3 regions of the Cellvibrio sp. genome follow, and region 1 is predicted to be linked to each of the others. Evidence: predicted binding sites of a transcription regulator. Region 1 holds the regulator's gene; each other region holds the start of a gene.

Region 1 (5,725 bases):
AGGATCGTGATTTGAATCTGGGCGTGTCAACTATGTGTATCGGTTTGGGGCAGGGGATTACGACAGTGTTAGAGCGTTTGAACTAATCTGCAACACGACCGTCTCTAAGGCGAAAAAAGGGCCAGCGTGTGTTGGCCTTTTGTTTTTTTGTTGGGTTTAGGAAGCTATTAAAGGCTCTTACTGCTAAAAATTTCTTGAATAGGTTTTTGAGATAATTGGGTGCTAGAATGCGCGCCCGTTTCGCGCTGAGGCCGCCGAGGTAGCTATGTCGTCTTTTTACGAAATTATTGAATTGCTGAATGGTGATGTTGCTTTGGCGCGAGCTGACGACGAGAGTAATGAGCCCTTGGTAACCATTCGTTTTTCGGAAGAATCCCTGGCCTTTTTAGGCGAGGAAAAATTCATGGTCGCCAAAGCCATGATTGAGGCGGGAATGGAGGCAGCGGGGGATATTGCTGATCAACAGGCGGAAGCTATGCTGGATGATTTGGTAGAAGAGTTGAGTGATGCGGAAAAACTGATGTTGCACTAGCAGATGGGTGAAGTATTTTTGTCTGTTTAATTTTTTATCTGTTCAATTATTGAGGCCTTGCCTCCCTGCGTTACTCCAGTACATCAAAGTAATTTTTCCTACCTTACGAATTTGATTATTAAAATAGTTGCGCTCAATTTAACGAACTCGCAACAGTAATCCCTGACACCCGCCGGTTTTAGCAGCCAATTCAAGCTGTGTAAGTTCTTTATCTGTCAATTTCCCCGGGCTTGATATCACCGTATGGCTATTGCCTGCAGAGAGTGCTTCCCAAGTGATCCACAATAGTGTTTGCGGATTCTGGCAGTGAATCACCCGAATGTAGCGTGTATTAACACCGTAGGATTCCAGCAGTTCGCGGCTGATATTGTGAGGTGCGATCCAGGTGATCCAGCGATCGCTGCAAGCATTGCTGAGAAATGCAATCATGGGCAATAGCAGCGCGACTTGCTCAGGTGAATCACTGGTCAATACCAGTTCAGTAACACCGCTAGCAGGTTGTTGGCGAGCGGTAGTGGTTACAGGTATTACACGGGCGATATTAGTCACGACGAATCACTCCTACACTAAGGCCTTCAATACTGAACTCTTGATCACGCATATCCACCAGGATAACATCGAACTCCGGGTTTTCCGGCCACAACTCGACCTGCGCATTGTTACCTATCCGTTTGAAACGTTTGACCGTCACTTCTTCGCCGATACGTGCAACGACAATCTGCCCATTGCGCGCTTGATCAGTTTTATGGACAGCCAATAAATCGCCATCAAGAATGCCGGCATCTTTCATGCTCATACCGTGGACACGCAGGAAAAAATCTGCACTGGGTGAAAAAAAGCTTTGTGGAATGTTGCAGTAGTCTTCGATGTGTTCTTGTGCAAGTATCGGGTTGCCCGCTGCGACACGACCAATAACAGGTATGCCAGATTGCAATTCCGGTAGTTTTATCCCGCGTGATGCACCGGGGATAATTTCGATAGCGCCTTTACGAGCCAGGGCTTTAATGTGTTCCTCGGCGGCATTGGCTGACTTAAAGCCGAGAATCCGGGCGATTTCTGCACGAGTGGGCGGATAGCCTGTTTCTTCCGCATATTGGCGGATGAGCTGAAGTACCTGTTCCTGGCGCGGTGTTAAGTCAGACATGATGCACTCCTGAATCTGTTTATTTGTACAGTAGTTGTGATTATATACAGTAATTCAGGTTGTGCAATAGTTTTTCAATCTGCTGATTATTTCACCCTGTCACCATAGCGGATGCTTTGTAATTGACCTCGTGCAAAATACAGATGTGTCATGAACTTGCCCTTGCCGGGGTTGTACGTCCAGATATCTATGTTCTCGCAGGTGGCGATAGCGATATTATTTTGCACGTTGTTATTCCCATTTTGTATTCCTTGTGGCTGGGTGGTTGCTGCTACGGGTTGACAAAAATTGTCGGTCATTACCGGATCACCACATTTATCGAGCACTTCTGCCTTGGTATCACCCACTTGCGCAAGTTTGGTTTTACAGCGCAAGGACTCAGCAACGCTCATATTGGAAAAGCTTGCGCAAATGGCTGTGCATAATAGGGCGATAACATATTTGTTCATGGTTTTCTCCTGCCTGTGATTTTATTAACTCTAGTCGCTGCAACTGAATGAGAAATGAATTAACTCCCGAGTTTACGCAGTAATTTATCGAGCCAGCGAGCAGGTAAAATGCGTTTCATAAAACCCACCAGATAGGTGGGAAAGGTGACGTAATAACGGGCCTGCGGCTGCTTGGCTTCCAGCGCGTGAATGACACGTTGATATACGGCGTCGGGGCCGAGTGTAAAGGGTGTTGTTGTTTCAGTTTTTTCAAGCCTCGCGATCGCGCTGCGATAGGTCGCGAGGTGACGGCTCTTTTCAATATCGATATGGTCGCGCAGTGCGGTCAACGCATTTTTTCTGAATTGGCTTTCAATCGGGCCGGGTTCAATCAAGCTGACATAGACGCCGGTCCCTTCGAGCTCAAGCCGTAGCGTATCGCTAATCCCTTCAAGCGCATACTTGCTGGCGTTGTAGGCACCGCGCAAAGGCATGGCCGCAATACCCAGTACGGAAGAGTTTTGGATAATTCGTCCATAGCCCTGCTTGAGCATAATGGGCAGGGCTAAATTGGTCAGTTCACACCAACCAAAAAAATTGGTATTGAATTGCTGGCGCAGCGCGTTAATCGATAAATCCTCTACTGCTCCAGGTTGGCCATAAGCGCCATTATTAAATAAGCCATAAAGCGCGTTTCCGGAAAGCGCCATTGCCTGCGCAAATCCGCTGTGAATCGATGCTGAATCCGCAAGGTCAAGTTGTACGCACTCCAAACCCTCCTGCTGCAAGCGCGCTACATCCGATGCTGAACGACATGAGGCGATAACGCGATATTCTGTTTTTTTTAGCTCATGTGCAACGTAAAAACCTATGCCAGTTGATGCGCCGGTTATAAGAATAGTTTTTTGCATTATTGTCAGTTTCTGGTTAAAGGTTTCAGGGATTCTGCCGTTAGCTTAAGGGTCGGGGATTGTTCTCTCAGATCCGATAATAGCAAAACAAAATTCAAACACTCCGTGGTGATTTATGAATTCCTATTCTGCCGTGCAAAATTATTCCAGCGTTAAAGTACATTCCGGTATTGAAACTGCATCACCGCACCGATTGATTCAAATGTTATTTGAAGGAGCGCTTGAACGTATAGCTCAAGCTAAAGGTGCTATGGCGCAAAATCAGGTTGCACGTAAGGGTGAGCTGATTGGTAAAGCGGTAGCTATTGTTGGAGGATTGCAGGGAAGTTTGAATGACAAAGAGGGTGGAGCGTTGGCTGCCAACCTCGATGGTTTATATGACTACATTATTCGTCGCTTGAGTCAGGCTAATTACGAAAACAACGCAGAGTACCTTGATGAATGTGGTCGTTTGCTGGGTGAGATAAAAACCGCCTGGGATGCGATTGGCAGTCAAGTGTAACGAGGAGTTTGTTATGGCGATTCAGTTGGTGTCAGCGCCTGACTATCGTGGTCAGGCTGGTATTATGGCGATGCGCAACCTACAGCAGGAATTAACCAAAGCGCTACAAGTTGAGGATTGGGATAGGGTGCGGCATCTGGATCGCATCTGCGTGGTATTGATTGATAAAGTCATTGCTGCCAATCGCGATGACAGATCTACTTTGGTATGTGCCTTGGGTGAATTAAAGGGCGTCTACGCAGGACTGATAGCGCAATGTCAGCGCGAGGTGACCCTGCTGCATGCGACTTGAGACGTGTGTTCTGTTCAATAGTGCATGCGGTTGTGATAAAAAGTGTTAACGAATACTAGTTCATTAGGTTTTTAAAACAACTCTCTTATAGCAAAACTCGCAAAAACGTCTTAGCCCTGCTAGCCTTAGGGAACATAACTGCTAGCAGGGGATAGTCTGTGTCAACCTACAATCCGCAAGAAGCACTGAAGCAATACCGTCAATTGGGTATTGAATCTGAAATCAGCAATGCTTCACCACATCGTTTAATTCAATTGTTGTTTGAGGGTGCATTGGCGCGTCTGGCGGCTGCGCAGGGAGCTATCGAGCGTGGTGATCCGGCAGCCAAAGGAGAGCTGTTGGGCAAAGCTATCAGTATTGTTGGTGGTTTGCGCAGCTCGCTGGATATGAGTGCAGGGGAGTTGTCCGAGCGTCTTGATCAACTCTATGAATATATCAATCTGAAGTTATTGGAAGCTTCAGTGCAAAATGATGTTGAAAAAGTAAATGAAGCTATTCAATTGCTGAAAACCATTAAATCCGGATGGGATGAAATTGCACCGCAGGTTTCATCTACCCAGCCATAAAACAGTCAATCATAAAAATACTTTGTGTAATTTCTAATCGATATTTTCATAAGCCCTCGATGAAATTGTATTTAGATAAAGTGTGAAGATAAGGCATATTTTTGGCGAATATTTATTCTACTTGTGTGAATGTTGTTAAAACGCCAAAAACATTCCGCCATAAATTTGACTAAGACCACTGCCTCGTCTATTACTTACTCCAATAAGCCGTCTCGCCGTCTTGAATGAGTTTTTTCCCGTATTCAAGATTTTGGCATGAAATGAAAAAAGGTCTTGGGGTATGTGGCGCAACAATAAAGTTCTTGTTATAGACGACAATCAGTCACGCAGACACGATTTAAAAATCCTGCTGGATTTTCTCAGTGAAACCACACTCACTGCAGCCAGTGATACATGGCAAGCGACAGTCGCTGAAGAAAACAATGGGGAGGATTATGTTGCCATTTTGATAGGTGACTATCGCGACAGCAATCAATCCCTCGCGCAACTCCTGAAAGAAATCCGCTCCTGGAATGATGAGTTGGCCATCGTATTAATTGGCGATGAAAATCAAAATGCAGATGAAGGGTTGGATGACCTCTACCGCTTTATGATCATCGCGACCCTCTCGCTGCCGCCTACTTATAATAAGCTGGTTGATACACTGCATCGTGCCCAGTTGTACCGTGAAGCGCAGTCAACCAGTAAACGTCAGCCCCAGCGTCGCCCGGTACATTTATTTCGCAGTCTGGTGGGAACCAGCCGTGAAATTCAAAACGTGCGCGAGATGATGGCGCAGGTGGCCGATAAAGATGTATCGGTACTGATTACGGGCGAGTCAGGTACGGGGAAAGAGGTGGTTGCGCGCAATTTGCACTACAACTCCCCGCGCCGGGATAAACCTTTTGTTCCGGTTAATTGCGGTGCGATTCCGGCGGAATTATTGGAAAGCGAATTGTTTGGCCACGAAAAAGGCGCTTTTACCGGAGCAATTAACTCGCGCGCCGGTCGGTTTGAAATGGCTGAAGGCGGCACCTTATTTCTGGATGAAATCGGCGATATGCCGCTCAATATGCAAGTTAAAATTTTGCGTGTATTGCAGGAGCGCTGTTTTGAGCGTGTAGGTAGCAATAAAACCCAGCCAGTGGATGTGCGAATTATTGCAGCGACCCATCGCAACCTTGAACAGATGATTATTGAAAATACGTTTCGTGAAGATTTATTTTATCGCCTGAATGTATTCCCCATTGAATTACCATCTTTAAAAGAGCGCTCTGAAGATATCCCGCTGTTAATGAATGAGTTGGTGTCGCGGATGGAGAGTGAGCAGCGCGGTTCCATTCGTTTTAATTCTGCAGCGATAATGTCACT
Region 2 (13,133 bases), on a different contig from region 1:
TCAAGGTAAAAGTATCGCCGCTGGATCAAGATAGAACGCCTTCTTCCACCCTTGTGTTGTATCGTCAATCCGCCAGAGATAAGGCACCAGCGTCACAACAGAATAATGCAAATGCGGCGGCTTGCCTTTGGCGTTGCCACTATCCCCCAAACTCGCAATGGTTTTACCGCTCCATACGGGTTCGCCGATAAATACCGAATCAGCACTCAAATGCGCATAATAATGCACTCGCCATTTTGGCCCCAAGACCGCAACTACTTTGCCACCACGCGGCAACTCACCCGCAAAAATCACCAACCCATAAGTGGTCGATAAAATCGGTGTATTCATCTTGCCAAAAATATCAATCCCCTTATGCACACCGGATTTCCCCCAAGGCTCAAACCAAAAGGACTTTACATTCCAATCTTTTGCAGTGGCATTTTGGACGGGGATCTTGGAGAATTCAGGCAGGAATAAAATGATTACGAAAATAACGAGGAATATTTTTAAGGCTTTGCGTTTTATACTTATGTTTTTCATATGAACCCACTGGAGCAGTAACATCAAATTGTCACGCTCCATTCGCGTCTAATTTTTCATTCCGATATTTTTATTTAACTGATCACACAAGGACTTTATATATCCATCGAGTTTTTTCTGTTCATTAACCTGACTCGAACCTGCAATTACGGATACTTTCGTATTTGCACTATCGTCAGTAGCAATTGTTACATATATAACTGCGCCATAACTAAAAGGAGATGTTGGTGTTTTCACTTGCATAATTTTATATATATAGCTTCCCGAATCCTTTTTTATTTGATGCCAGCTGTCCGTATTGGCGTCACCCTTACGGGATAAATACTGATAACTCAAGCCAGCATAGTTGTAATCTGGATATTGATCGCCCGAATACATAATCTCCCATTTGAGATCATATATTGACCTCCGTGCCGCATTAAAAACCACTTCAGGAGAATCCGAAAAAACAAATTTTTCTTTATATAGCACATCTTCCGACGAAACTCTTTTACCATCAAAACCCGAACAACCAATCATACACATAACAAAAAACAACACAAAAATTCGCATACAACCCCCTCATCCATTAAAAATAAATTTTTATTTTATCGCAGTCAGCCTTATCCATTAGACCTGAATTGGCTTCACATGAGAACCTAACTTTATTATTTTTAGTTTCAGCCAACTTAGTTTTTACTCCGGGATAATTATGATTCACCTCCAATTCAGCACCGAATATGTCACTTGGCAACACTTTTAACTGAGGATAACGATAGTTACTCTCCAACCTAAACTCCCCTAAATAATGCGACTCTCCTTGCCTGGTGGAAAAACTAATTGTCTGCTTTGAAAAAATTAAACTTACATTACCAACACGAGCCTGTTTTAAAAGCCATGCCCCAGGAGGCAACTTAAATACAAAATACCTATGACCCGTAGGAATCTGACTGGCAAAAACAGAATCAGTTAATGTATCTCTCATTGATTTACGATCTATCTGTGACCCTTCTACTACACTTTTGGATGCAACATCATATTGCACAAAAGTAAACATCGGATCTTTATAATCTGTCCTTATATCCAAGCCAAATACGATCAATGAATTCAAATCTTCACTGTTAAACTCAATATTTTTATCCGCTCTATTCGAAGCGCAGCCAGTCAGTACGAGCACCCATACAAATAGAAACATTCTCATCGCACCACTCCTCTTATTAAGACTTTAATATCCATCAAAAATGTAATTTGGTATGACCAACAAATCAAATACCCAGCCCAACAAAAAAGCCGACTCTCTCGAATCGGCTTTTAATTTTACATATTACTTACTCACCAAAAAACTTCTTAACCCCATCAAACCAACTCGACTGTTTCGGCGAGTATTTCCCGCCTTTCATGGTCGTTTGGAATTCCTTGAGCAAGTCTTTTTGTTTACTGGTGAGGTTGACCGGTGTTTCGACTACAACACGGCAAAGCAAATCGCCCACTCCGCCACCGCGTACCGGCGTTACACCTTTGCCGCGCAATTTAAACAGTTTGCCGGTTTGGGTTTCGGCCGGAACTTTTAATTTTACGCGGCCATCGAGTGTGGGTACTTCCAATTCACCGCCGAGCGCAGCATCGACAAAATCGATAGGAACTTCACAATATAAATCGGCGCCGTCGCGTTTGAAAATATTGTGTTCGCGCACGTGCACCTGCACGTACAAATCGCCGCTTGGTCCACCGTCTGCGCCCGCTTCGCCTTCGCCGGATAAACGGATGCGGTCACCAGTGTCCACACCTGCTGGCACTTTAACGGAAAGGGTTTTGGTTTCTTCAGTGCGGCCCTGACCGTGACAGGATTTGCATGGATCAGAAATAATAGTGCCGCGCCCGCGACAGGTAGGGCAGGTTTGTTGCACCGAGAAAAAGCCCTGTTGCATACGCACTTGACCGTGCCCGCCACAGGTTGTACAGGTAACGGGTTTGCTACCGGGTTTTGCACCTGAGCCGTCGCAGGTTTTACAGCTGACGAGTGTAGGCACTTTTATTTGGACGCTGGTGCCTTTAACAGCTTCTTCCAAACTCAGTTCAAGGTTGTAGCGCAGATCAGAACCGCGCGCAGGCCCACCACGACCACCGCGTCCGCCGCCACCACCAAAAATATCGCCGAACACATCGCCAAAAATATCGCTAAAGTTATTAAAGCCAGCACCGCCACCCATGCCCGCCTGACCATCAACGCCCGCGTGACCGTGACGATCATAAGCAGCGCGTTTGTTGTCATCGGAAAGTACTTCGTAGGCTTCGTTTGCTTCTTTGAATTTTTCTTCCGCAGAGGGATCGTCCGGGTTTCTATCCGGATGGAATTTCATCGCCACGCGGCGGTAAGCTTTTTTCAATTCTGCTGCGTCTACACTTTTTTCGACGCCGAGGACTTCGTAGTAATCGCGTTTTGCCATGGTTACACCGGTAGTAGAAATGTGTTTTACATTTCAAATAATGATTTCATCGTAGCCCGTATGGAGCCTAGCGTAATACGGGGTTGATCATTTAAAACATTCCCCGTATTTCGTTAGACTTCATACGGGCTACATTTGCCAGATTCTTACATGACAAATGCGGGCAAGCCCGCATTTGTTTTTGTTACTTCCTGAACAGTGAACGAAAACTTATTTGTTGTCTTCTTTCACTTCTTCAAATTCAGCATCCACTACGCCGTCATCTGCTGCTTTGCTGTTGCCACCGGCTTGCTGTGCACCAGCGCCAGCATTTGCACCTGCCGCTTGTTGCTCCGCGTAAAGTTTTTGCGCAAGTGAGCCTGAAGCTTCAGTCAACTTGGTAGTGGCCGCTTCGATCTTCGCCAAATCTTCTGACTTGGCGGCATCGCGCGCTTCAGTCAACGCCGCTTCAATCGCCGATTTTTCATCTGCAGTTGCTTTATCGCCCGCTTCTTTCACGGTTTTTTCTGTTGCATGGATCAAACCTTCGAGAGTGTTGCGTGCAGCAACCACTTCAGCAAATTTACGGTCAGCATCAGCATTGGCTTCTGCGTCTTTGATCATTTTCTGGATTTCATCGTCGCTCAAACCGGAAGAGGCTTTGATCACGATAGACTGTTCCTTACCAGTAGCCTTGTCTTTCGCGCTTACGTTCAAAATACCGTTGGCGTCGATGTCGAAAGTCACTTCAATTTGCGGCATGCCGCGTTGCGCCGGTGGAATATCGCTCAGGTCAAAACGGCCGAGTGATTTATTTTGCGACGCCTGCTTACGCTCACCTTGCACGACGTGAATCGTTACTGCGGTTTGGTTGTCATCAGCAGTCGAGAAAATTTGTGATTTCTTGGTAGGAATCGTGGTGTTTATCTCGATCAACGGAGTCGCAACGCCACCCATGGTTTCAATACCGAGAGTCAATGGAGTTACATCCAACAACAATACGTTGGTGGTATCGCCTGACAACACAGAACCTTGAATTGCAGCACCGATTGCTACTGCTTCATCCGGGTTTACATCTTTGCGCGCTTCTTTACCGAAGAAATCCGCAACCGCTTTTTGTACCAGCGGCATACGGGTTTGACCGCCTACCAAAATTACATCGTCAATTTCGCTCAGCGATTTACCGGAGTCTTTGATCGCGGTTTTTACTGGCTCCATGGAGCGATTAACCAAATCTTCTACCAGCGACTCTAATTTTGCGCGGGTCAGTTTTACCACCAAGTGTTTCGGACCAGTTGCATCGGCAGTGATGTAGGGCAAATTCACTTCAGTTTGCTGGCTGGATGACAATTCGATCTTGGCTTTTTCAGCCGCTTCTTTTAAGCGCTGTAGCGCCAGTGGATCGTTGTGCAAATCGATACCGGTATCTTTCTTGAAAGTTTCTGCGAGGAATTCAATCAAGCGCATATCAAAGTCTTCACCGCCGAGGAAAGTATCGCCGTTGGTTGAAAGCACTTCGAATTGATGCTCGCCATCAACGTCGGCAATTTCGATAATGGAAATATCAAAAGTACCACCGCCCAAGTCGTATACCGCGATGGTGCGATCGCCCACACCTTTATCCAAACCGTATGCCAGTGCAGCCGCGGTTGGCTCGTTGATGATACGTTTTACATCCAGGCCTGCGATGCGGCCGGCATCTTTGGTGGCTTGACGTTGTGAATCGTTGAAGTAAGCCGGAACGGTAATGACCGCTTCAGTTACTGTCTCGCCGAGATAATCTTCAGCGGTTTTTTTCATTTTCTTCAATACTTCAGCAGAAATTTGCGGCGGTGCTTTTTTATCGCCTTTCACTTCTACCCATGCATCGCCGTTGTCGGCTGCAACAATTTTGTACGGCACCATGGAGATGTCTTTTTGCACAACATCGTCTTTGAATTTACGGCCGATCAAACGCTTTACCGCATACAAGGTGTTGTGCGGGTTAGTGACTGATTGACGCTTGGCGGATTGACCCACCAGAATTTCATCGTCGTTGGTGAATGCAATAATTGACGGCGTAGTGCGATCGCCTTCGGCGTTTTCAATCACTTTTGGTTTTCCGCCTTCAAGTACAGATACACAAGAGTTGGTGGTACCCAAGTCGATGCCGATAATTTTGCCCATGGTGTTGCTCCTAAAAATTGCTATGTGTTGCTAAGTGCAATGACACGAATAACTTGCACTGAATTGTTGGTTTCTTGCCGCTATCGGCAGTTATTTTCTATATTGGCGCGAGTGAAATTAATTCAAGTCCAGCGCACAAAAAATCCTTACATTTGTTGTGGTTTCCCGCGCGCCCTTCTGTTGCCTCTCACGAGAATCAGGGCGCTTTGGATACCACCACCATCGCCGGACGAACGAGGCGACCGTGTAAGGTGTAACCCTTTTGGAAGCAGGTAAGTACGGTATTGGGTTCTACATCCGGATTGGGGACAGCAGAAACTGCTTGATGCAAGTTGGGATCAAATGGCTCACCTTCCGGACTGACCGCAATGACTTGATGACGGGCGAGCGCATCGACAAACGATTTATGGGTAAGCTGGATACCTTCAATCACTGCGGCAAAAGCTTCATTGCCACTATCGATAGCGGCGAGCGAGCGCTCCAGGTTATCGACAACTGGCAACAAATCGTTGACCATTTTTTCCAAGCCAAACTTGTGTGCCTTCTCAACATCTTGCTCCGCGCGGCGGCGGGCGTTTTGTGCCTCGGCTTGTGAGCGCAGGGATTGCTCTTTGGCAGATTCGTAGGCTGTTGCCAAGGTTGCCAATTGAGCCTGCAGTGCTTCCAGGCTGGGTTCGTTGGCAGTTTGCGTCTGCTCAGCCGCATCCTCACCCGGATTGAGCGGCTCGGCGGTGTTTTGGATATCGCTATAGTCTTGGGTTGACACTTGGGTACTCCATCGCAGGTTGGGCGGATACAGGGATAACACTGGTCCGCTTGAATTACTGTGGACGCTATATGGGGCTCGCGCGGGGGGATTCAAGTTTTTGTCGCCAAAGTTTTTCCCGATCTGGCCTCAACACTAAATAAGCGCGACCAACTTGCTGGCAGCGACAAATTGCTGCCTATACTCAAAGCAGAATTTTTATACCGACCCTTGGCGGTCACAACCCACAGAAAGCCATCTAAAAAAGCGCACAATTCAGGTGCGTAATTGTTGATTTTTGCGCCAAAAGAGTGAATCCGAACCTTAATAACCATTTGGGTCGGAAAGTCGAACTTATGCGTTTAAATACTATTTGACAACGTTGTCCCTTGCGCATAAGGTCAATCAACACCTGTTTATAACTTAGCCACTCCCAGGGGGCACAATGTCACTGCGCGTCAAAATCTGGATCGTCTCCGCTCAAATTCTTATCGGCTTACTGGGAATTATGCTGATTGGCTTGTACACCGTGCGCTACACCAGCAACCAGGACAACGCGGCGCGTGTAGAACAGTTACTCAATAGCACCTACGCCACCGTCATCCAGATGGAGCAGATGGCCGCACGCGGCGAGCTGGATGATGAAACTGCCAAAAAAATCGCCACCACGCTGTTGCGCAACAACATCTATCACAAGTCGGAATACGTTTATGTCGCCGATGAGAAGTTGAACTTTGTTGCTGCCCCACTCGACCCACAAATTCACGACACCAGTTTCCACGAATTTAAAGATGGCAATGGCCGCAGTGTGGGTGAGATCTTGCAAAAAGCAGTCGAAAAGGCCAACGGCCAACTCGCACGCTACAACTGGACGCAAAAACAAGCCGATGGGTCGATTGAAGAAAAGCTCTCAATCGCCAAGCTCTCTCCGCGTTGGAAGTGGGTAGTAGGCACTGGAATAGGGTTTAACGAAGTAAATTCCCGCTTTTGGGAAACCGCCAAATGGCAGTTAACGGTCTGTTTACTGGTGATGCTATTCATAGTGGTGCCGGTGGTATTGTTTGCCCGTAAACTGGATCGCGGCCTGGGTGCTGAATTGAAAGAGGTGCTGACGCTGGTGCGCGCAGTAGCGGGCGGCGACCTGACCGAGCGCGATGTACACCAGGCGCCGGAAGACAGTATTTACGGATCGGTGGTACGTATGCGCCATGCGCTACGTGAGGTGATCGGCGGCATATCGCAAATGGTGGCACGCCTGCACTCTATCAGCGATGACATAGTCCACAAGGCCGAAACCAGTACCGCCATGGCGGAAGACCAAAGCATCAACACCATCAAGATTGCCTCCTCGGCCGAAGAATTTAATATGCAGACCAAGGATGCAATGCAGCAGGCCAAAGTCGCCACCAACCAGACTGACCACGCCTCCAAAACTGCTAACCAGGGGCAAAAACTGATCTCCAGTGCGGTGAAAAGTTTTGTGGAAATCGACAACAGCGTGATCCAGACCCAGGGCAGCATTGATGATCTGGCCAACCGGATCAACAGTATTTCCGCCGTAATTTCTGTGATCAGCGAAGTCGCCAACCAAACCAACCTGCTCGCACTCAATGCCGCAATCGAAGCAGCGCGCGCCGGCGAACAAGGGCGCGGATTTGCTGTAGTAGCCGACGAGGTGCGCCAACTCGCCCAGCGTACGACGCAAGCGACCAGTGAAATCAGCGAAACCATTACTGCCGTGCAGAACTCCAGCCGCGTTGCCAAACAAAATATGGATGACATGGTAGTGCAACTGAAAGAAGGTATTGGCCAAACCCGCCAAGGCGGTGAAATTGTGGAGAGCGTGCGCCGCGAGACCGATGAAGTCGCCAAGATGGTGGCGCATATCGGCAGCTCGCTGATCGAACATGTACAGGCGAGCAGTTTGATCCTGGAGTATGTCAGCCAGGTTGAACAATCGTCACTGGGCACCAAAGATGCAGCCCGCGGCACACTTATGGCGTCGCAGCAAATTCGCGATGCCTCCGATGAACTCAGCCGCCAACTGGAAGGCTTCCGCTTGTAATTGAACCGGCAGCAGCTTGCCACCCTGACCGCAGATACTGTATAAATAGCCAGACATTTATTCCCATTAAATGTCTGGCTATTTTATTGCGGCAACACCTGCGAGGCGCCCATGCTAACCCATCTGAATATCCAAAACTTCACCTTGGTTGACCAGCTCGATCTGGATATCAAACCCGGTATGACGGTGATTACCGGTGAGACGGGCGCAGGTAAATCCATTGTATTGGATGCATTGGCACTCACCTTGGGCGACCGAGCCGAAGCAGACCGGGTGCGCACCGGCGCCAGCCGCGCCGACATCACCGCCACCTTCGATACCAGTGCCATTCCCGGTGCGCAGGAATGGCTGTTCAATATGGATTTACAGCAGCCGGACAACCCGCAGGAGTGCCTGCTGCGCCGCCTGATCAACAACGAGGGCAAATCCAAATCCTATATCAACGGCCAGCCAGTCACCTTGCAACAGCTGCGGATTTTGGGCGAGATGCTGATTGATATCCACAGCCAGCACGAACATCAATCGCTGCTGATCAAGGATACCCATCGCCGCCTGATCGACGAATTTGCGGGCCAGACCGATCTGGCAAAACAAGTGCGCCTCGCCTTCCGCGAGTGGCAGAGCCGGCTCGAACACTTTATCCACCTGCGCGACAACGCCGCCGATGTAAGTGCGCGCTTCCAACTGCTCAGCTATCAATTTAACGAGCTTGAGCAGCTTGGCTTGCAACCAGGCGAGCAGGCCAAATTGGAGGCGGAGCAGCGCAGCCTCGCCAACGCCGAAGAGATACTGCACGGCAGCCAGCAGCTGGCGGCATTTTGCGGCGATGACGAGCAGGGCTTGAGTGTAAACCTGCATCGCGCCCTGCACATTTTACGCAACCTGCCGGAGAAATCGGCAGCACTGCAAACGGCGGAGGAACTGCTGACCAGTGCCCAGATCCAGGTCGAAGAGGCGCAGCATGAGATTGATCGCCATATCGACAGTTTTAACCTCGACCCGGCGCGCCTCGCTGTAGTTGAGGATCGTTTGTCGGCGATTTATGACCTGGCACGCAAACACCGAATCCAACCGGAAGAGTTGCCGGCGTTTATCGAGAAACTCAGTGCAGAGCTGGAGCAGTTGCAGGGTGGCGATGGCAAACTCGACCAACTCGCACAGCAGGTTGCGCAGGCTGAAAAAGCCTATCGCCAGTTGGCCGAACAACTCTCAGCCAAACGCAGTAAAGCAGGCACCAGCCTCGCCAAGCAAGTCAATGAACAACTCAAATTATTGGCGATGACCAATGCCAACCTCAGTGTCAGCTTGCTCCCGCTTACCGATAAACCCGGCCCCAATGGTTTGGAGGACGTGGAGTTTTTAATCAGCACCAACCCCGGCCAAGCGCCGCGCCCGCTGGCTAAAATCGCCTCGGGCGGCGAGTTATCGCGCATTAGCCTGGCGATTCAGGTGATTACCGCCAAAACCTCGGCCACCCCGACGCTGGTGTTTGATGAGGTAGATGTCGGTATCGGCGGCGCTACGGGTGATGTGGTTGGTCATCTATTGCGGCAGTTGGGAGAACGCGGGCAAGTTATCTGTGTCACGCATTTAGCGCAGGTAGCGAGCAAAGGCCATCAGCATCTGCAGGTAGTGAAGACATCCAGCAAAAAGAGTGCGGAATCTACCTTGGTGGAATTAGCAGGGGAAAGCAAAGTGGAAGAGATTGCGCGCATGTTGGGCGGCTTGAAAATTACCGATCAATCCCTGGCGCACGCACGTGAAATGCTGGCGCTTTAGCAAAATACCGGGCGAGCCAACCGCTGAAAATAAAAAGGGCGCGATAAATCGCGCCCTCAAGCGGGTAAAACAAATCAACGTTTTCTTTCATAAAGCACTAACGTTTACCGCATCTAGCACTAACTTTCTTACATGGAACAGGGTTACTTGGAAACAAATCACCAAAAACATCGCTACCTAAACACTTGCCTTTCTCGCACTAACGTTTCTTTCTCACATACAACACTAAACTGTGATCGGTCAGTTCGAAACCATACTCCGCTACGATACGTTTTTGCAAGGCTTCAATTTCATCATTATGGAACTCAATGATGGTGCCGGAATCTATATCGACCATGTGATCATGATGTTCACCGCGCGCCACTTCAAACACTGAATGGCCGCCATCAAAATTGTGTCTCACTACCAAACCGGCGGTCTCAAATTGGGTCAACACCCGATAGACAGTCGCCAAGCCTACATCATCACCTTGTTCCATTAGCGCTTTGTAAACATCTTCCGCGCTCATGTGATGCTTTTCAGAGGATTCGAGCATTTGCAAAATTTTCACACGTGGCAAGGTCACTTTAAGACCCGCTTTGCGCAGTTCGTGGTTACCGTCTGCCATTATTTCCCCCAAACCCTTCTCAGTGTTCCTGTGGTTCGGGTATTATCCGCGTTCATTTTCGTTAGTGGAAGCCCTTGTATGAAATTAGCCAGCCGTGTTTTTCTGGCCGTGGTCTTAGTCTCCAGCCTCACCGCTTGCTCCAGCTTCCGCTTTCCCGGTGTTTACAAAGTCGGTATCCAACAGGGTCACATCATCACGCAAGAGATGGTAGAGCAACTGAAGCTGGGCATGTCCAAACGGCAAGTGCGCTTTGTACTCGGTAATACCTTACTGCCCGATACATTTAATGATGACCGTTGGGATTATCCTTACAGTGTACGTCGCGGGTCACAGGGTGAGATCACCCAATACCTTTACACTGTCTATTTTGATAATGACAAGCTGGTAAAAACAGAGGGCGATTACTTGCCAGGTAAAGCTCCACTCACAGGAGAGAAATCGGAGAAGTATCTGGATGATATGAACCGCGATGTGCCTGTGCCTACCGAAGACAGCACCCCCCCGAAAGTACCTGATCCGGAAGAGCTCGAATAATCGCAAAAGCCATCCCTGATTAATAACAACGCCCGGTCAATCCGGGCGTTGTATATTTGAACTCACTGTTTTCAGAATGATGATTATCGACTCAGGCAGATACGGTTGCGCCCCTCAGCCTTGGCGCGATAGAGCGCCGCATCCGCTTCTTGCAGCAATTGTTCAGCGCGCCCCACACCCGGCCGATAAGCGGCGATACCTGCACTGAGCGTGACATTAAAGGTGCGCTGGTCAACCGTAAAACTGATATCGCGCAGACGCTGGCGCACATCTTCCATCAACACTTGCGCCTCTTCACGGCTGCAGCGCGGCAACACAGCAACAAACTCCTCGCCTCCATAGCGCCCCACTGCATCGGTTTTGCGCAAGCGCTGGCGCAATAAATGTGCAATCGCCTTGATCACCTTGTCGCCCGCCGGATGGCCGTAGGTGTCATTGACTTGCTTGAAGTGGTCGAGGTCGAGCATCACTACACTTAAATTTTCTTCACTGCGCACGGCACGGCTCAGCTCTGCATCCACTTGTTCTTTAATGCGCGAATGTTTCAAAAGGCCAGTCAGGCTGTCGCGATCCAGAGCATCACTCAGCTGGCGGCTGCGCGCCGCTCGCACGGACACAGCAGTGATAAGTTCACGATCGCCCAGTGGTTTACTTAAAAAATCATCGCCTGCGCGCCCCATGGCCACCGCGCGCTTCTCCACGTCCTGCTCCGATGACAGATAGGTGATGGGGACGCGCAGCCAATCCTGATTGAGACGAATGACCTGGGCCAACTCGATGCCGTTGCAGCCGGGCATGTTGATGTCGAGCAAAATGAGTTCCGGGTGAAAATCCTGCAGCACCTCAAAAATTTCATTGGGATTATTGCTCACTTCCGCCCGGATATCGGCAGAGTTCAACACCAATTTATAGTGCTCGGCCAGCGCAAAGTCATCATCGATAATCAATACCCTGTAGGGCGCGCTACGATGGCGGTCAAGATAGTATTCAAAGCAGTCGACCAGGCGAATGATATCCAGCGGCTTCACAAAATAACCCACCGCACCCGCGCGCACCGCCGCGTGGTAAGCCTCAAAATCCGTGCGGGTGGAGACAAAAATCACCGGCACAGGCGCGGGTAAATTCTGCTGCAAAATCGCCACCGCCTCGGGGGTTTCACGCCCCTCTTCAGTAAACATAATGTCGCAGATCATAAAATCCGGCGGGCGCCGCAGCACTTCAACCTCGGCAGCGGCGATAGTGGAAAAATGCACGACTTGATGGCCGAAGTGACGCAGGGTCATGCAGACTTCGTCGGCAACATCGGGGTCGTCCTCCAGTACGTAGATCAGCGTGTTGGTCTTTAGCGGGGCACTTTGCGATACCAGGGGAATTTTTTTGGCGCTATCGCCCTGTGCCTGCCCATCCAGTGCGGCAACGGCAACCGCAAAGACACGCAACATACCCAGATCCAACTGGTTAGCCGCCAGCCACGTCTGCGTTTGCAGCTCCAGTTTCTTTGCTTGCTTGCCGAGGTCGGGAAAACCAAAACTGCCTGCCGAACCCGCTAGTTTATGCAATTTCTGATTGAGTTGATCGAGTGTATCGCGCTGGAATTCGGGCTTCGCCAAATCGCTAACAAGATGCCGCAACGACTGGATTTCGGCGGGCAAGCGCGCCGCATAGTCGTCACGCAATGCCTGAAGTTTTAGCGCAATTTCAGCATTTTTATCCATGGGTAACCGATGCCTGGGAGACAGGGGAAATTTTATTGTCGTTTTTGCGCAAGACCTATCGGCGTCTACCATGCCGGGAAGTTCCGCAGTCTAGTGTGAATAATAGGTGTGAATTCGGCGTTTAGCCAATCAAATGGAATAACGCCAACGCGCTTTTTTCCACCACAAAAAATTTATTCCCACTGCGCTCCGCCCGACAAAAAATCCCCGTCTATACTCACCAGAACAGACTTAACCTCTACCTCCGCTGTCAACTATTTGGAACCACATGCTCAAACGAATCGCAGTCAAAGATATCCAGCTCGGCATGTTCATATGTGAATTTTGCGGTTCCTGGATGGAGCATCCCTTTTGGAAAACCAAATTTTTGCTCACCGACGAAAAAGACCTGCAGGCAATTCAGGCCAGTGGGATCAAAGAGCTGTGGATTGATGTCACCCAAGGCGCCGATTTAGATAAAGCAGTCCCGGGAAAAACAGAAGAGGAAGTCGCACAAGAAACCGAAGCGGTATTACTTGAGGCGGAAAACACTCAAAGCAGAGAAAAAATATCGCTGGAGGATGAAATACAAACTGCCGCCAAACTCTGCGCCAAA
Region 3 (4,901 bases), on a different contig from region 1:
AAGGTAAGGGCGTGGGGGCCGCTGAGAAAAACAATGTTGGTCTCACCGGCGCGATGTTTGGCAAAAATGCGCTCGATAAATTTTAACCACATATCAAAGCCCGGCGCAGATGCCATAAAGGCATTACCCAGCTTATAACTGCCACCAATACTTTTGCATTCCTTCTCTTCGATCGCCAGTACACACTTGTTCGCTAAAAATTTCTCATCCAAAGGTTTGTAAAAAACATAGTCGGTATCAAAATAAATCCCGCCGTACACATACAGGTACAAACAGCGCGCAATGTCAACGCGAATCACCCCTACTGGAATACTTAAATAATCATCGAGAAATTGCGGAGCCTTGTCTTTTACAAGCTGCAGATTGGACTCGTCGGTCCAGGCGTGATATTCAAAATCAGGCATTAACTCACGCGCGCGTTTGGTCAGTTGGCGCTCTTCCCAGACGTAAGATTTGGAGCATTGATGGAGGATTTTGGGAATCATAGGTTTTTCCTTTTTCCAGCGGGCGGTTAAATCAACAGATGGATCACCCCGGAATTCACGCAATTGCTATGCCATCCATCGAAACATCGCTTTTTTGTAGATAGGCGTGCCAAGAAAGCAATAGTTGCGGGCATTTGTGTATGTAATGCACCAGATTCATCCATGTTTTGCGTTAACCAAAAATATCCAACTGCCCATTGGTTTTTTTCGGCGCCGGAATACTCAGCGGTTTGCGGAATAAACTGCAATCCAATTGTACAAAACGCCCGCTCTTGCCCAAGCCATAGCGTTTAAGCCCTTTGGCAAAACGCTGGCGGATCATATCGGCCCAGAGGCCTTCGCCGCGCATGCGCGTGGCAAAATTTGCATCGTAATCTTTGCCGCCGCGCATATCGCGGATGCGATTCATCACCCGCTCGGCACGCTCGGGGAAATGGGTTGTGAGCCACTGCTGAAAGAGCGGATTTACTTCCCAGGGTAAACGCAACACGGTGTAACCCGCAGCAGTGGCGCCGGCATCGGCAGCAGCGCGCATCACATTTTCCAACTCCTGTTCAGTCACAAAGGGAATCACTGGCGCCACGCTCACGAGCACCGGTATACCCGCTTGCGCGAGTTTTTCAATTGTCTGTAAGCGGCGGGTGGGCGATGCGGCGCGCGGTTCTAGTGTTCGTGCGATTGAATGATCGAGCGTGGTAATGGTGATGGCCACTGTGACCAGATTTTTCGCAGTCATCTCTTGTAGTAAATCGATATCCCGCTCGATCAGCGCCGATTTGGTAATCATGCCGAGCGGGTGATCGCACTCATGCAACACTTCCAAACAGCGGCGCGTGATTTTTAAGTCGCGCTCGCACGGCTGGTAAGCATCGGTATTCATTCCAAAGGCGATAGGGCTGGGCTCGTAATTTTTATGCGCGAGTTCGCGCCGCAACAATTCCGGCGCATTGGTTTTGGCGTAGAGCCGGGTTTCAAAATCCAAACCGGGCGATAGACCGAGATAAGAATGGGTCGGGCGCGCAAAACAGTAGATACAACCGTGCTCGCAACCGCGATAGGGGTTGAGCGTCACGCTAAAGGGTAAATCCGGAGATTGGTTGCGGCTGAGGATGGTCTTGGCTAGCTCGGGGGTAATGTGAGTTTTTAATGCCGGGTTGATGTCGGTATCGTCAACAAAAGGTGTCCAACCGTCATCGACTGTTTCAATTAAATGAGTCTCAAAGCGTCCGGCGATATTGCTGATTGCACCGCGCCCTTTGTGGGCTTGGGGTGCGGCGTTGATCCAGGGGGCGGGCTCGATAAAATCCTCGTCGTTTGTGCTCATCACCCCTCCTCCACACAATTATGCTGTACATACAAACAGTTATTTTGTGCTTAAACCCGCTGAGGTGCAAGGCAGGTTTCAATTTATCTTGCATGGCTACTGCAACCTTTTTGCAGGTCGCCCGTAAGTTCCTCCGACAAATCAATCTAAGGAGGAACCACCATGAACCCGTTTATCAACAAATCCTGTCGTAATTTAGTTATTACCCTTGCCTGTACCGGCCTGCTCACTGCTTGCGGCGGCGGAGGGGGTGGCGGCAAAGGTTACTCATCAACACCCGGTAGCACCGGTTATTCCAGCACGGCGCCCAGCTCCATGGCAGCCAGCTCTATAGCACCGAGCAGTACACCCGCCAGTTCAGTTGCGCCGAGTAGCACACCGGCATCCAGTACTCCGGCGTCCAGTTCATTGGCGTCCAGCTCGGTAGCACCGGCATTGGTCCCGCCCGTTGTCTTGGTCGATAGCCAAATCAATGCCGCTGATGGCGATTATTTTGTCGCGAGTGGCGACGTATTAGTCGGCATGCCTGAAGGTGGCGGCAACACCAGCTTTACCGGCCAGTTGCTGAGTCGCACGGGGTTCGCCCTCTACACCTTTGCCAACGACACGACCGGTGTATCCAACTGCAGCGGCAATTGCCTGGTGAACTGGCCACCGTTATTGGCCAATCCGGGTGATCAAGCGAGTGCGCCTTACTCGATAATCACCCGCAGCATGGGCACTGCCGGTACTGCATTGCAGTGGGCCTATCACGGCAAGCCACTCTACTTTTTCAAAAATGACACAGTTGCTGGCCAAACTGCCGGTAAAGCCATAGCCAACTGGTTACTCGCACGGCCGATGCCCACCCAAATAGTGGCCAACGCCACCCTCGGTAGCCATCTCGCGGCTGCAGGCAGTGTGAAACTGGCGACGCCAGTCAACGGCGCCGAGCAGACCAGCACCGCCGAGCGCAATGGTTTTACGCTCTATACCTTCGATAACGACACCGCCGGCGTCAGCAATTGTTCCGGTACCTGCCTTACCAACTGGCCAGCCTTGATTGCCCACGCCGGTGCTGTTGCAACTGCTCCTTACAGCCTGGTGCAACGCGCCAGCGGTGAAATGCAGTGGGCGCTGAACGGTATGCCGCTCTACTTTTTTGCGGGCGATACCCAAGCGGGTCAAACCAATGGCGAAGCTATTGGCAATAACTGGTTTGTGGCGCGCACGCCAGCAGTTGCGGTGAACAACCATCCCACCAAAAACCGTCTGTTAGTTGCGCACGGCAATATCCTTAATGCCGCCGGTGCTGCCGATAATTCACGCCTCGATTTCACCCTCTACACCTTTGATGACGATACACCCGGCGTCACTACCTGCTTCGGCGGTTGCCTGGCTGCCTGGCCCGCACTTTATGCTCCCGCCGATGCACAAGCCTTTGGTGATTTCAGCGTAATTACCCGCGATGCCACCACCAAACAATGGGCTTACAAAGGTTTACCACTCTACTTCTATGTTGGCGATTCAAAGCCTGGTGATGTTGCCGGTGAATACACCGACTGGACCATCGCGCGGCCATAAAAAATCCGGGCGCTGCAGATGGTTTGCAGTGCCCGCTTTTCATTTCCGTTTTTATTTACGACGCAGATCAACAAAAAAGATGAGAGGACTGCATCATGAAATTATTATTTTTAGCACTGGTAATCGCTGGCTTAAGCGCCTGCGGTGCCGGTTCCGGTAAAGGATTAAATGGTCAGGGTTTGCCCACTTCCAGCAGTAACGGAAACAGCAGCGCAAGCAGCAGTAGCGCGTCAGAGAACGCGGTAACGCTCGCACAATTACAGCAGAATATTTTTGGAGCCATTTGCACCAACTGCCACACAGGTGCCAATGCGCCGCGCGGACTGCGTTTGGATTCAGAAGAAAATTCCTATGCGCTTTTAGTCAATCGCACAGCCGATGAAATTCCCACGCTTATGCGCGTCAATCCCGGTAGACCGGATGACAGTTATTTGATAAAAAAATTGGAAGGCACTGCAGATATTGTCGGTGCGCGTATGCCACTCGGTGGCCCTTATTTATCGCAAGAGCAAATTGATCAGGTGCGCAGCTGGATCGCCAATGGTGCCCCGCGCACTGGCACAGGCTCAGCGACAACAAAAGTTGCGCGCGCCAGTGCACAAAAACTGAATTCACAGGTGACAGTGAATTTGCATTTCAGTCGCCCGCTGCAATTTGAAACACTTTCACCTGAAAGTATCAGCGTGTTTTATAACAACCTGGATGGACAAAAAACGGCAGCGGATTTTTCACTCTTGCTGATCGACCAGATTCTCTACATCACCGTCAGTGATATTCCCCTACAGGCGATACAACTGGAAGTGCTGATCAACAACAGCGACTTATATCCACTGCTCGATCAGGAGCAGCGTGTATTTGACGGCGATAGCGACGAAAACCAGGGCGGAGGCTACAGCTATGTTTATTCACTGTAAAAATTATTTTGCATTTTTAATTTGTGTGATGGGGCTGCTGTTAATAAACACCGCTCGTGCAGAACCCTATCTCGCGATAAAAAATAACACTCAATGTTCCACCTGCCATGTCAATCCGGCCGGTGGTGGTGCACGCAATACTTACGGTGCCTACTACGGCACTCATGTATTGCCACAAACTGCAGGTAGCCTGGATTTATTTGATGCCGGAAAATTAGGCGAAACATTGCGCATAGGTGCAGACCTGCGCACCAATTATTACCAGTCGGATCGCGATGAGGGTCAGGACACGCGCGGATTTGAAACACAATCCGGCCAACTCTATGTGGTTTTGCAACCGAAAGACTCGCGTTTCTCACTCTATATCGATGAACAGATCGCACCCGGTGGGGCGCTAAATCGCGAGGCATTTATTCTCACCAAACTTAACGGCAACCATTTTTTAAAAGCGGGGCGCATTATGTTGCCCTACGGTATTCGTCTGGAAGATGACAGCGCGTTTATCCGGCAGGCAAGTGGATTTAATTTTGATACCGGCGACAACGGTGTGGAGTTGGGTTTACAGTACACCAAAACCCTGTTTAATTTTGCGCTTAGCAATGGCAGCAGTGGCCT

The links. Region 1 encodes LexA, which represses DNA repair genes until DNA is damaged. Its sites were predicted from a motif close to ACTGTNTNTANANACAGT; they were not measured.
Region 2: a site for LexA is predicted at 7,940-7,957, ahead of recN (DNA repair protein RecN). Genes of this name have one in related genera too.
Region 3: a site for LexA is predicted at 1,832-1,849, ahead of ACWA6V_RS16610 (PA0069 family radical SAM protein). Genes of this name have one in related genera too.

What each region holds. Positions count from the first base shown of each region.
Region 1 is NZ_JBRFPI010000053.1:7,934-13,658, forward strand. It holds partial or broken gene ACWA6V_RS05285 (acetyl-CoA C-acyltransferase) at 1-86, shown strand, start outside; gene ACWA6V_RS05290 (hypothetical protein) at 266-532, shown strand; gene ACWA6V_RS05295 (cell division inhibitor SulA) at 671-1,081, opposite strand; gene lexA (transcriptional repressor LexA) at 1,074-1,676, opposite strand; gene ACWA6V_RS05305 (DUF2845 domain-containing protein) at 1,763-2,125, opposite strand; gene ACWA6V_RS05310 (SDR family oxidoreductase) at 2,185-3,015, opposite strand; gene fliS (flagellar export chaperone FliS) at 3,131-3,517, shown strand; gene ACWA6V_RS05320 (hypothetical protein) at 3,531-3,809, shown strand; gene fliS (flagellar export chaperone FliS) at 3,968-4,375, shown strand; partial or broken gene ACWA6V_RS05330 (sigma-54-dependent transcriptional regulator) at 4,656-5,725, shown strand, end outside.
Region 2 is NZ_JBRFPI010000066.1:831-13,963, forward strand. It holds gene ACWA6V_RS06240 (M23 family metallopeptidase) at 1-522, opposite strand; gene ACWA6V_RS06245 (hypothetical protein) at 571-1,074, opposite strand; gene ACWA6V_RS06250 (hypothetical protein) at 1,091-1,702, opposite strand; gene dnaJ (molecular chaperone DnaJ) at 1,830-2,948, opposite strand; gene dnaK (molecular chaperone DnaK) at 3,159-5,093, opposite strand; gene grpE (nucleotide exchange factor GrpE) at 5,290-5,859, opposite strand; gene ACWA6V_RS06270 (methyl-accepting chemotaxis protein) at 6,284-7,903, shown strand; gene recN (DNA repair protein RecN) at 8,015-9,682, shown strand; gene fur (ferric iron uptake transcriptional regulator) at 9,882-10,289, opposite strand; gene ACWA6V_RS06285 (outer membrane protein assembly factor BamE) at 10,368-10,823, shown strand; gene ACWA6V_RS06290 (diguanylate cyclase) at 10,907-12,538, opposite strand; gene ACWA6V_RS06295 (HD-GYP domain-containing protein) at 12,807-13,133, shown strand, end outside.
Region 3 is NZ_JBRFPI010000316.1:279-5,179, reverse strand. It holds gene ACWA6V_RS16615 (glycosyltransferase family 32 protein) at 1-485, opposite strand, end outside; gene ACWA6V_RS16610 (PA0069 family radical SAM protein) at 658-1,809, opposite strand; gene ACWA6V_RS16605 (COG4315 family predicted lipoprotein) at 1,972-3,372, shown strand; gene ACWA6V_RS16600 (hypothetical protein) at 3,468-4,286, shown strand; partial or broken gene ACWA6V_RS16595 (hypothetical protein) at 4,270-4,901, shown strand, end outside.